Regions from separate parts of the Gelidibacter sp. genome, predicted to be linked through region 3. Evidence: riboswitches for the same ligand, from Rfam matches in the RefSeq annotation. Region 3 holds a riboswitch; each other region holds the start of a gene.
What was found. A riboswitch is a leader RNA that binds a small molecule or an ion and turns the genes downstream of it on or off. The one in region 3 is predicted to bind S-adenosylmethionine.
Positions count from the first base shown of each region.

Region 1 (4,291 bases), on a different contig from region 3:
AGACGTTCGGTCAACGCCTGGTAATATCGTCGCCGAAATGCCTACTGAGCAATACGCCGCAGTCATTACTTTGCCTGTAGGATTTGAAAAAGATGTGTTACAAAAAAGACATCCTGAAATTCGTGTAGATTTGAATATGGCGAATATTTTAAATGCGAATACCGCCAGTAATAATATCAATGTCGTGTTGATGACCATGAATGCTGGCTTCGAAATGGAAGGCCTTAAAAAACAGGGTATGCATCCCGATCAAGCCAAAGCGTCTTACGAAAGTTTTAAAATTAACTTCAACAAACTCTACAACTCAGCGGGCAACTATGTCACGTTTATGTTACCGGGTATTTTGGCGGCGATTATGCAACAGATCATATTTTTAGCCATGGCCTTGGCGTTTTCAAGAGATTATGAAGATGGATATTTTGCGACGCTGGTGCAAAACAAAAGGTCGTCGTTGTATCTTATTTTATTGAAGGCCACCCCATTTTTGATCATGCTACCATTCATGTGGTTGATTGTTGCGTCATTCTTCTCTTATTTCAAGATAACTGCCGACATTTTAAATTTCCCGATGTTAGTATTAACCGTGCTTTTAACCTTGGCGTCCATATGCATTGGGATGCTATTCTCGATCGCCATTCCGAGCCAATTGAAAGCCACCGAATTATTAATGGTCATCTCCACGCCTGCCTTTATCTTAAGTGGATTTACCTGGCCAACAGAAGCGATTCCTTCGCTAATTACCAATGTGGCACAATTCATTCCAGTAACTCAGTTCTTAAGCGGATTTCGAAAAGTCGCCTTTTATGGTGGCGATTTAGCGTCGATATCTCATGAAATAGGCATTTTGTCGTTAATCATTGGCGTTGCATTTATAGCAATGGTCATATTGCTGCAATTGAAGATTAATAAAACGCTAGCGCGAGCGTGCCGCTCGTGCTAGCGTAAATCCAAAAATCCAAACCAATTTTGTCATATCTTTAGGTTTTACCTAAAGCCATGAGTAGAAAGTATAAGTTTAATAATCCCTCTGCGGCCTATTTTGTGTCGTTTGCCGTAGTCAATTGGGTTGCTGTATTTACGCGTGAAACTCATTTCAAGGTCATCACGGACAGCCTAAGTTTTTGTCGGAACCACAAAGGAATGTTATTATTTGCATACTGTATCATGCCAAATCATGTACATCTTTTGTTTCAGGATAAAAACGAAGATCCGGGTGGATTGTTAAGAGATTTTAAAGGTTTTACTTCCAAGAAAATGATTGCAAATATTAAGGAATATCCTAAGGAGAGCCGACGCGAATGGATGCTAGAGATGTTTAAAAAGGCAGGCGAAAAGAACAGCAATGTCAAAGAATATCAGTTTTGGCAACAAAACAACCAGCCTATAGAGTTATGTAGTACCCCAGTAATAAAGCAAAAGTTTGATTATATCCACAAGAATCCTGTAAAAGCAGGCTTAGTAACTGAACCCTGGGGATGGAAATACAGTAGTGCTCGAAATTATGTCGAACTCGATGCAGTTATTCCAATCGACGAAATTGGGTTTATTGGATGACTTTGTACTTCTTTTAAATTTAGTATTGTTTATAATGGGCACGGGCGGGACGCCCGCGCCAACAGATTTTAGATAATTTATTTTTTATCTATAAAGGCTAGCGCGAGCGTTAATTTATAGCTAGCGCGAGCGTCCCGCTCGTGTTAGCGTAAATAAAAACCTCAACTTTGTCTTTTAATACTATAAAATCCCTTAGTTTTGCACACTTAATTATCAAGAATCTTCAAAAGAGATAGCAACCTGCAAAACGAGCAAGGTGCTGAAATCGATAAGCCAAATACTTTGGAAAAAACGTTGCCTATCTTCCTAAATATTTGCTGCGATACTCTTTTTGTGGTTCTGCAAAACAAGACTCATGACAAAGATTACACCAAGTTTTAAAGCTTTAGTACCTTTTTTTGTATTTATCATCACCTTTTTAAGTGTTGGTACCATTCAAAATGATTTCTATGCGCTCCCTGCTCCTATTGCTGTCATTGCAGGGATTATTGTAGCGTTTGTGATGTTTAAACAATCCATAAACTCAAAGATCGATATACTTTTAGAAGGCTGTGGCGACAGTAAAATCCTGACCATGTGCTTGATTTACCTATTGGCCGGTGCGTTTGCCACCGTCACAAATGCCACTGGCAGCGTAGATACCATTGTGCACTTGGGATTGGATCTCATTAATATCCAATACATTTATGTGGGCGTTTTTGTAATTGCCGCTTTTTTATCGGTATCTACCGGAACTTCAGTGGGATCTATTGTAGCCCTGATACCCATTGTTATAGGTTTCGGCGAGGCTGCCGATTTTTCGCTTGGTATTCTATGCGGCGCACTATTGGGCGGCGCTATGTTTGGTGATAATTTATCGGTCATCTCCGACACCACCATTGCAGCCACACAATCTTTGGGGGTAAATATGAGCGATAAATTTAAAGCGAACATTAAGATAGCCGCACCCGCAGCACTGGCCACGATTGGCATTCTCATTTATCAGGGTTTACATTTGGAAACGGATACTTCAGAAACAGTGACCTATACCTATTCTATTCTAAAAATTGTGCCGTATTTGATAGTGATTACATTATCCGTCATCGGGATAAATGTATTTGCGACTTTGGTCTTAGGTGTTATTTCGGCAGGCTTATTAGGTTTGTTCTATGGCGACTTTTCAGTTATTGAATTTACACAATTAGCTTACACAGGATTTACCAGCATGACCGAAATATTTCTTCTTTCTTTATTAACTGGCGGCTTGGCAGCTTTAGTGGCTTATAATGGAGGTATTGAATTTATTTTAACCAAAATAAAAACCTTGATAAAGAACAAGAAGTCCGCACAATTAGGGGTTGCAGCTCTGGTTTCTAGCATTAATATGGCCATTGCCAATAATACCGTGTCTATCATTATTTCCGGTTCTATTGCAAAATCCATAAATGACGAATACGGATTGGAAAATAAACGCACCGCCTCTATTCTAGATATTTTTGCCTGTATTACCCAAGGTCTTTTACCTTATGGCGCGCAAGTATTAATGATTTTAAGTTTTGCCAAAGGAAACCTCAGCTACTTTGATTTGGTGGGAAATGCGTGGTATTTGGTATTGCTTTTGGTCTCTACTATCCTGTTTATTGCGTTTAAAAAAGAGGTTCAAGTTTAAAAACTAACACGAGTCGAAAACTCCAGCCAACTTATGGTTTTTATAGATGCTTTATAGAACAGACTAAGAAAATTATTTCGTAAATTGACTTATTAATATTCAAATTTAACTATGGTAAATTCAATATATCCATTACTTCTACAATCCCCAACAGGCACACCGAATTCTGCAGATGATATTCCTCTTGATTTTACAACACCATTTGATGTGATTGTCTTTATTATTCTGCCAATTGTTATTATCATCTTATATTTTTATTGGAGACGGACGAAGAATAATGGACGAAAATAGAGAAAAACATATTTTTTTTTATTACAAGATTTTGACATGGCGTTGACACCAAGAAGACCAGGATTAAGAAAAAGTTCGGCGTCATGTTAACAGCAACACCTTTCGAATCATACGAGCCACAGCGGGCGCTAACTAAAAGAATACTGCCATCTCAAAGAATAATTTAAAAACCAAAATATTAATCATAATAAGTAAATTATCATGAAAAATTTTCATCCTTTTTTTACCATCGGAACAGTAGGAATTATTATAAGCTCATGTCTACATATGTTTTTAGCATTGGGAATATTATTAACCTCAATTCACACGACGTTTTTTGTGCTGTATACTGTTTTCCTAACCTTTCTAATACTCGGAGTTATTCTAACTGTTAAAGAGCAAAAAACACTAGTTTAATTTACAGGAAGCATTCTTTACCTCACATTATCGTTGAGCCTTTCTGAAAATCGCTCATACTAACCGATATTAATATTATGCCACCCTGTGGCTAATAAAATTCCTTATTGCTTTGGCTTTGTATGTGGCGGAACGCTGTGGCTGATTTTATGAGTTAGTTGGTTTCATATAGATATATCGCTAATAGTGCACGAGTATAACGATGGTTATTCTTAGTTAGAAAAGGTCAGAAAAGCATATTTAACTTTCCTAGGTATTTATCTGTTTTATCTACTTCCAAAGTGCTTTATTAGCCACTTCAAGAAAGAAAATCAAATTTACCCATCCTCAACATTCCCCTATTCCGCTTCCTCCCAAAGCAATTTTCTAGCCGTCCCATAATTCCCCAATTGATAAACGCTA
Region 1 covers NZ_JBMDWE010000014.1:4,268-8,558, forward strand. Annotated here, with positions in the region: gene ACOH2D_RS08740 (ABC transporter permease) at 1-940, shown strand, start outside; gene ACOH2D_RS08745 (REP-associated tyrosine transposase) at 997-1,554, shown strand; SAM-I-IV-variant riboswitch at 1,760-1,856, shown strand; gene ACOH2D_RS08750 (Na+/H+ antiporter NhaC family protein) at 1,910-3,202, shown strand; gene ACOH2D_RS08755 (hypothetical protein) at 4,228-4,291, opposite strand, start outside.
Region 1: it holds a riboswitch for S-adenosylmethionine, as region 3 does, so the genes downstream of both, ACOH2D_RS08750 (Na+/H+ antiporter NhaC family protein) here and ACOH2D_RS07485 (O-acetylhomoserine aminocarboxypropyltransferase/cysteine synthase family protein) in region 3, are expected to answer to the same signal.

Region 2 (4,291 bases), on a different contig from region 3:
ATGTCCGAATCAGTACAGCCAATCAAAACCACGAAAGGCAATTAATAAACAATCACCCGAACGAAAAACTATACATCGATGTTTGCAGTGGATCGATACCATTCAGTAAACGGGAACAGGGTAAAGAACTTTTTTATTCTGTTGCACTCGGTGAGATTAATTATATAAGTGTCCATGCGGTGGATCGGTTAGGTAGAAATTTATTGGACATCCTGACGACATTACAAATACTTGATAAAGCTGGTGTCACCGTCAAGATAGATTCTTTGGGGCTGGAAAGTAGGATTGGAGATAAATCAAATCCCGCTTTTAAACTAATAACTACTGTTATGGGTCAGATTGGTGAAATGGAAAGGGAAACCATGCTCGAAAGACAAAGGGAAGGTATTGCAATAGCAAAAGCCAAAGGAACGTATAAAGGTCGTGTTAGAGGTTCAACTCAAACCAAGAAAGAATTCCTTAGTCAGTACACCAACGTCATAAAAGAACTTAATGCGGGGATGTCTTTACGCAAAACGGCAAAACTATGTGATGTTAGCTTAGGTACTGTGCAGAAAGTTAAGAAGCTTATATGACAGAAAAAAGGGATACAGTTTTTGAGAAACTTCCCCTTTTGATTTTGATTCTTTATATTAAAAATTTATAAGCTCATTTCATTACTTGAACATGATTATGCTTTTGGTGTAAAATCAGTTATGTTGCTTGGAGTATCTTACTTAATAGAAGTCGATTGGTGTCCCGAATTCTTAATTAGGATTTCACTATCATCTTCAATATACCAAATATCACCATCAAAATTTTTTTCTAAACTCAATTTCCCCTCGATGATATCATTACACAATTTATCAATCATGTAATATGACGACTTAATTACGGCGTCCGACATGCCTTTATCTTCACTAATAGGTTTTTGCTCCATTGCGACCTGAACATCTTCAATCTTCCAGACCAAATGAATGTCTATAACATCGTATCCCATTTTATAAGTAAGTACAAATGTACAGTTTATGAAATCGCTGACATCCTCGACCCAATCAGTGATAACAATGTTTGGTTTCTTTTCAGGATCGGCTTTTCTAATTTCTTCCCGAATGGTTTTTTCGGTTTCATCATTTAGTATAGCCCATTCTCCCGACAATTTATCTATAACCGATTGTTTGTCCGTGCCGACCCCGCCGACCACAATTATTGCGGTGTTGTATTTTGGATATTGTACGTCACTAAAGGTAATTTGTTTGTCTTTGTTTTTCATTTTGGTTATTAGTTAGTTAGTTTTATAAATGTGTATTACTATAATCAAACTCAATATAAGTCGTTTGTAGATAGCTTGATCAAATTACCAAGTCCATACCCGCAATTTAAAGATTCATATCCTAGTTTAACTAAGAATAGTTTTTTATTGTTTATTGTATATTTTTATTAATTCCATTCATTTTTATAATTTTCCAGAAAATTATAATTCGTGATGGAGATCGCTAATGATAATACCAGCTAATCGTTGTTTTCATCAAGCCATTCTTTGAAGAGCTCTTCTGCTGAAATCGCGGTGGCATCTCTCTCTGCTTTAGTCATTGATTCACGTTCCTTTCTACTCTTTTCGATTCTATTGATTTTTTCTTGAATGACTTCTTCGGTAAAGCCTACAAAGGTCATTTCGTAAAGACAATGGACAATGATTTCCAATCCAGAAAAATCGTTTGAAGTTTCTTTATTGATATCCATACCCAGCCATTCTCGCCACGGCGTAAACTCTATGGCTTGTGAATAAGTTCCCTCCTCGTTTTTCGGATTCTTATGTACCCCTGAAACGTCAATATACTCGTCCTCGCCATCTTTTTCTTTGGTTATGACAATCGACATATCGTTTTCTTCGGGGGACATTATTACCAATTTTTCAAATACAGTTTGGTATCCCTTAATGTTTTCTTCTGCCTCAGGATAGGTTTTCAAAAACACAGGTAAAATAGTAGACCACGTATTGGTTTGTAAGATCTGTTTTAAGGTCATGAGTAAACATTTTTAGCTATAAACAAAATTGAAATTCACGAAGGTATATTTATCTCCTTTATTAAAAGTCATTTGAGAATTTTCCTTAACCATATCCGTACAAAGCGCAACTTCCTTTTTAATTTGTTCTTCAGTTAACCCTGCGACGTCATCATTGAAGAAGATAACGCTTTCTGCATAAATGCCATCCCAATGCCATTTTTGATAAACCACATCGTATTCGGCGATGTTAGCCTTAACACTTGCGATAATTTGAGTGTCTTCCTCTACAGGGATGTCTTTAAATTTTTCTGTCATAATTACTGTCTTTATGTTAATTTATAATTTAGTTTAATTAGTTTTCAAGCGCCATAGCAGTTCCGCTCAGCTTCCTGCGCAGAGTTTCTTTTGAAAACCTTTGAACTTTAATCACGTTGTTTTTGTGTTATAAGAACACAGTAATCGGTAAATACTATAAAAGGAATAAATCATATTTTTCCTAGAAATAGGCTCATTGTTTTAGCACCTTCGCCTGTTTGAGCAGGTTGCTATCACTTCACGTGATTCGTAATGATATCTCAAATATAGTAAGAATTTTCAACTAATACCTCACGATTATGCATGAGTTTTAGTCTCTGTTTGCAATTTCAAAATTTGGACATGCTTACTCTGTTGTTCGAATTGATAAAAATTTTAACAGTAGGTTTATCGCTACAAGATTGGTGCATAGACTTGTATTAAATGATTTTATATGAAATCAACTTATCGTTTGTTGTAGCCATTGAATTCGATGAAATTTTAAAATCATAATTTATAATGATAACACTTAGCGATATGGTTATATTACTCGATTGTATAACTAATAATACCTAACAAAAAACAATGATTGACTTAATTGGAGACGTACACGGGTACGCTGATGAACTTGAAGAATTACTTACCAAATTGGGATATTCAAAAAAGGACAACTATTATTCACACCCTGAAAGAAAAGCTTTATTTGTGGGCGACTATATTGATAGAGGTCCAAAAATTAGAGAGACTTTAGAGATCGTAAAACAAATGTCTGACAATGGTAGTGCCATTGCGTTATTGGGTAATCACGAATATAATGCTCTTACTTTTCATTTTAAAGATCCTAAAGGAGGACACTTACGAGAGCATTCAATTAAGAATATCCTTCAACACTACGAGACATTAGAACAATTTAAAAACAAACAGGAAGAGTACGAAGAATATTTAGAATGGTTTAAAACATTACCACTATTCTACGAAACAGAAACGTTTAGAGCTGTGCACGCTTGTTGGGATTATAAAAGTATTGACTACCTAAAAAAACATTTAAGCAACAACCGACTAACAGATGATTTAATATTTCAATCTGTAAAGGAAGAAACAGAATTGTATGACGCGATTGAGAATACCTTGAAAGGTAAGGAAATTAGCATACCCAATGACAGGCGATTGCCAGATAAAGACGGTCACCTACGAAATGAAATGAGAATAAAATGGTGGGTAGAACCATCGGGAATGACTTACAAAACCATTAGTATGCCTACAAATGATAAACTTCCAGAAGAAGTAGTCAATTTGAAAGAAATAGATTTTTATAAAAAAGATGACAAAATTGTTTTCTTCGGGCATTATTGGTTAGAAGGAAAACCTTCGCTATACCAAGATAATATTTGTTGTCTGGATTATAGCGTAGCAAAAGGAGGTATATTGGCAGCCTATAGCTACGATGGTGAACTTATATTAGATGAAAAGAAATTTACATCTGTCTAAAAAATTACTATTCAAAAATTTAGTAAAGAGCTCCGTTCTTTGATACGGACGGAGCTTATATTTTACATCATTTTTTCAGAAGTCGTAAATTTTTACGAGTTTTTCTAAATTCACACGCACAAAACTCTCGTCTCAAATTCTGAGTTAATTGACAATAAAAGTTAAAACTTCAATCGGAATTTCGCCCGTAATCGTGTATAAAACGGTGTTGTAACTGCCTTTTCCTTGACGCAGATATTTACCATCAAAAGTGTATAAAACCGTGTTATAATCGCCTTTGCCTTGTCGAATGAATTCACCGTCCCATGTACAAAGCACATCGTTATAATCTCCTTTTCCTAATCTTAAATATTTACCGTCCCAAGTTGATAAAACTGTGTTGTAATCACCTTTGCCTTGACGAAAATATTTACCGTCATAAGTGGCCAAAACCGTATTATACACACCTTTCCCCTGCCTTAAATATTTTCCGTCCCACGTATACAACACCTCATTATAATCGCCTTTCCCCTGTCTAATA
Region 2 covers NZ_JBMDWE010000001.1:89,990-94,280, forward strand. Annotated here, with positions in the region: gene ACOH2D_RS00390 (recombinase family protein) at 1-575, shown strand, start outside; gene ACOH2D_RS00395 (hypothetical protein) at 713-1,252, opposite strand; gene ACOH2D_RS00400 (DUF6557 family protein) at 1,492-2,007, opposite strand; gene ACOH2D_RS00405 (hypothetical protein) at 2,020-2,304, opposite strand; SAM-I-IV-variant riboswitch at 2,469-2,565, opposite strand; gene ACOH2D_RS00410 (metallophosphoesterase) at 2,869-3,771, shown strand; gene ACOH2D_RS00415 (6-fold beta flower protein) at 3,916-4,291, opposite strand, start outside.
Region 2: it holds a riboswitch for S-adenosylmethionine, as region 3 does, so the genes downstream of both, ACOH2D_RS00405 (hypothetical protein) here and ACOH2D_RS07485 (O-acetylhomoserine aminocarboxypropyltransferase/cysteine synthase family protein) in region 3, are expected to answer to the same signal.

Region 3 (4,291 bases):
ACCACGCCAATAGCATAACTTACTTGAACTAAAACTTCAGAACAAATGCCTGCTGCGACTAAGTTTTTAGCAATATGACGTGTTGCATAGGCAGCACTTCTATCTACTTTACTTGGATCTTTTCCAGAAAAAGCCCCACCACCATGGGCTCCTTTACCACCATAGGTGTCTACTATAATTTTTCGTCCAGTAAGTCCGGTGTCGCCATGTGGTCCACCGATAACAAACTTCCCAGTTGGGTTGATATGGTACGTAATGTCATCATTGAACAACACCTGAATTTGCTCCGGAAGTCCAGCAACAACTCGCGGAATCAAAATGGCAACAATATCTTTTCTGATTTTCTCCAACATTTCAGTATCCGCAGCAATGATATCTTCTGCCGAATTAGATGCTGGTTTTACAAAATCGTCATGTTGTGTGGAAATCACAATGGCATCAATGCGCTGCGGTACGTTGTCATCACTGTATTCAATAGTGACTTGACTTTTGGAGTCTGGTCGTAAATAAGTGATGTCTTTGTTTTCTCTGCGTAAAGCAGCCAATTCGATCATCAAACGATGTGAAAGATCTAAAGCCAGAGGCATATAATTTTCAGTTTCGCTAGTGGCGTAACCAAACATCATCCCTTGATCTCCTGCACCCTGTTCTTCCTTGTTAGCTCTGTCAACACCTCTGTTGATATCTTCAGATTGCTCATGGATGGCTGAAAAAACACCACAAGAATTGCCGTCGAACATATAGGCACTTTTGGTGTAACCAATTTTATTGATGGTATCTCTTGCTATTTTTTGAACGTCCAAATAGGTTTTTGATTTGACCTCGCCTGCAAGGACGACTTGTCCAGTAGTCACCAAGGTCTCACAAGCCACTTTAGAGTCTTTGTCAAACGCTAAAAAGTTGTCAATTAAAGCATCACTGATTTGATCTGCTACTTTGTCTGGATGTCCTTCAGAAACGCTTTCTGAGGTAAATAAATATGCCATAACCTTTTCTTTATTATAGGTTTACGGAAGATTTGACGGAAAACGTCGAAGGTAGTTTGCACTGCCTTTAGCATTTTTAACTCTGTTGTTGATACAGAGTCTCATCCTCAGGGTTTCCCGATTCAGAAGAGGTTGCAATCAGTCAAATCTTTCCTCTCAATTATTAATAGGCAAAAGTAAAAAAATTAAATGGATGGCAAATCCTTTTATTTTGATTTCGTCTGAAATTAAACTCACAAGATTTTTTTCGAGCTTAAATTTCAATGAAGTATCCTTTGCCTGCTTGAAGAAAGTGAGGTTTTTTGGAATTGTAAAACAGCTGGTTTTTAAAAAACTTTATAATTTATTTGGAATTGTAACATTTGTGTTGCAATATTTGCGTTCACAAAGTTCAAAAACTTATTGAAGTGTTATCAAGAAAGGCGGAGGGATTAGACCCGATGAAGCCTTGGCAACCCTTAAAATTCCTGCGCAAACAGGAATCTCATTTAAGAAGGTGCTAAATTCTACTTAATTACTGATTCATTTATCAGGTAATTGGATAGATAACTAAACGTAATTACTCATCTGTGATTACTCTTTTCTTTTTAACATTTTTCTATTTGGTCCGTCAGTGATGGCGTATTTGGCTTTTGTTTTAATTCATTTATTAACTCAAAAAAACTAGAAAAATGAGTACACAAAAATTCGCAACCCAAGCGTTGCACGCAGGACACGATGTTCAATCCAATGGCGGTACTAGAGCAGTGCCAATTTATCAATCCACAGCTTTTGTTTTCAAAAACTCTGATCATGCTGCAAACTTATTTGCACTTGCTGAGCCTGGAAACATTTACACGCGAATCAACAATCCAACAACTGACATTTTAGAGCAGCGAGTAGCAGCACTTGATGGTGGAATTGCAGCAGTGGCCACAGCCTCAGGAATGGCTGCCATTGCTACGACTTTGCTCACGCTTTTAAGAGCGGGCGATCATATTGTGGCGTCAAGCAGTTTGTACGGAGGTACTTACAATTTGTTAAATGTGACTTTGCCAAGACATGGTATTACCACCACATTTGTCGATCCGTCAGATCCTGATAATTTTGATAAAGCCGTACAGGGAAATACACGTGTTATTTTCATTGAGTCTTTAGGAAATCCTAAATTGGATGTGTTGGATATAAAAGCGATTTCTGATGCTGCAAAAAAGAATAAAATCCCCTTAATTGTTGACAATACCGTAGCAACATCTTACTTGCTAAAGCCTATTGCGCATGGTGCGGATATCGTTATTCACTCGTTAACAAAATACGCAAATGGTAATGGAACTGCTATCGGAGGCGCCATTGTTGACGGTGGTAATTTTGATTGGGCCAATGGTAAATTTCCAGAATTTACAGAGCCATCTGCCGGATACCACGGTTTAGTATATTCAGAAGTATTGAAAAATGCGGCTTTTATCGCAAAAGTTCGTGTGGAAGGTCTTCGTGATTACGGATCGGCGTTAAGTCCATTTAATGCGTTTCAAATCATTCAAGGTTTGGAAACTTTAGAATTACGTATCAAACAACACAGTAAAAATGCTTTGGAATTGGCCAAATGGCTTCAAGAGCAAGAGGAAGTCACTTGGGTAAATTATCCAGGTTTGGAATCAAGTCCTTATAAAGCGTTGGCTGATCAATATCTGCCGGAAGGCAAAAGTGGCTTGGTTACTTTCGGTGTTACTGGAGGTTATGAAGCGGCTAAAATAATTGCAGATGAAACCAAGTTGTTCTCATTGCTCGCTAATATCGGCGATACCAAATCACTCATCATTCATCCAGCAAGCACCACGCACCAACAGTTGCCGGACGAAGCTCAGGAACTTACTGGAGTTACAAAAGATTTAATTCGTTTGTCGGTCGGTCTAGAGGATATCGACGATTTAAAAGCTGATTTAAAACAGGCGTTTAAACTAGTTAGTGAATCTGTTTTGCAGAATTCAGCTAACTAATAAACCCCTAAATCATGAGCGAATTAACATTTAGTGTAAAAGGACACAGTGCTTCTGAGGCCAAATTTATTGCCAAAACCAGACAGTTTAAACTGGTGGTAGATGAACCTGAAGGTTTAGGAGGTACTGATGAAAATGCAAATCTGGTTGAATATATTTTGGCTGGTTTAGCAGGCTGTGTCAACGTAGTTGGGCATTTGGTAGCGAAAGAATTGGGATTCTCAATTAAGAAATTACATATAGAAGTGTCAGGAAACATTAATCCTGATAAATTATTTGGAGTTTCAAATGCTGAAAGAGCAGGTTTTAAGGAAATAGATTTAAAGTTAATTCCTGAGACCGATGCTTCTATTGAAAAATTAGCCGAATGGCTGCGAATTGTTCAAGATAGATGTCCAGTAAAAGATAATTTAACCAACATTACGCCTGTAAAGGTGAGTGTGGAAAAACAATATGCAGTTCAATAGATGTCACAATTAAATTACATCCAAATTCCGAATTATACCTTAGAAAGTGGTAAGACAATTGTTATAAAATTGTCTTACCAACTTTTTGGTAAACCTTTAGGCACGGCACCGATTGTGTTGGTCAACCATGCGTTGACCGGTAATAGCAATGTGGCCGGCGAAGGTGGTTGGTGGCTGGATCTTATTGGCGCTGATAAAGTGATTGACACCAATGTGTATACCATTTTGTCATTCAACATTCCAGGGAATGGCTATGACGGTTTTACTGTTGAGAATTACAAAGATTTCATAGCCAGAGATATTGCCAAATTATTTTTAGAAGGCTTGAAAGAGCTTAAAATCACGAAAGTTTTCGCCTTGATTGGTGGTTCGTTGGGCGGTGGAATTGCTTGGGAAATGGCGTTTTTAGCACCAACTTTAGCAGAACACCTTATTCCTGTAGCAACCGATTGGAAATCGACCGATTGGTTGATTGCCAATTGTCAAATTCAGGAACAATTTTTAGTCAATTCCAGTAATCCAGTTCACGATGCCAGAATGCACGCCATGTTGTGCTACAGAACGCCAAAATCTTTTAAGGAACGTTTTCAACGCAGTAAAAAGGACGATTCGGAAATATTTAATGTAGAGAGTTGGTTGTTGCACCACGGCAATAAATTACAGGAACGTTTTCAGTTATCGGCTTATAAATTGATGAATCAGTTGCTGAAAACCATTGATGTTACCAAAAATAATGGAGACGATCCTAACATTTTAAATGCGATCAATTCAAATATTACCATTGTTGGCGTCGATTCAGATTTGTTTTTTACGGCGGAAGAAAATCGCGAAACTCAAAAGCAATTGGCCTTAATCCATCCGA
Region 3 covers NZ_JBMDWE010000011.1:22,632-26,922, reverse strand. Annotated here, with positions in the region: gene metK (methionine adenosyltransferase) at 1-986, opposite strand, end outside; SAM riboswitch class I at 1,394-1,538, shown strand; gene ACOH2D_RS07485 (O-acetylhomoserine aminocarboxypropyltransferase/cysteine synthase family protein) at 1,658-2,962, shown strand; gene ACOH2D_RS07480 (OsmC family protein) at 2,977-3,429, shown strand; gene thrA (bifunctional aspartate kinase/homoserine dehydrogenase I) at 3,430-4,291, shown strand, end outside.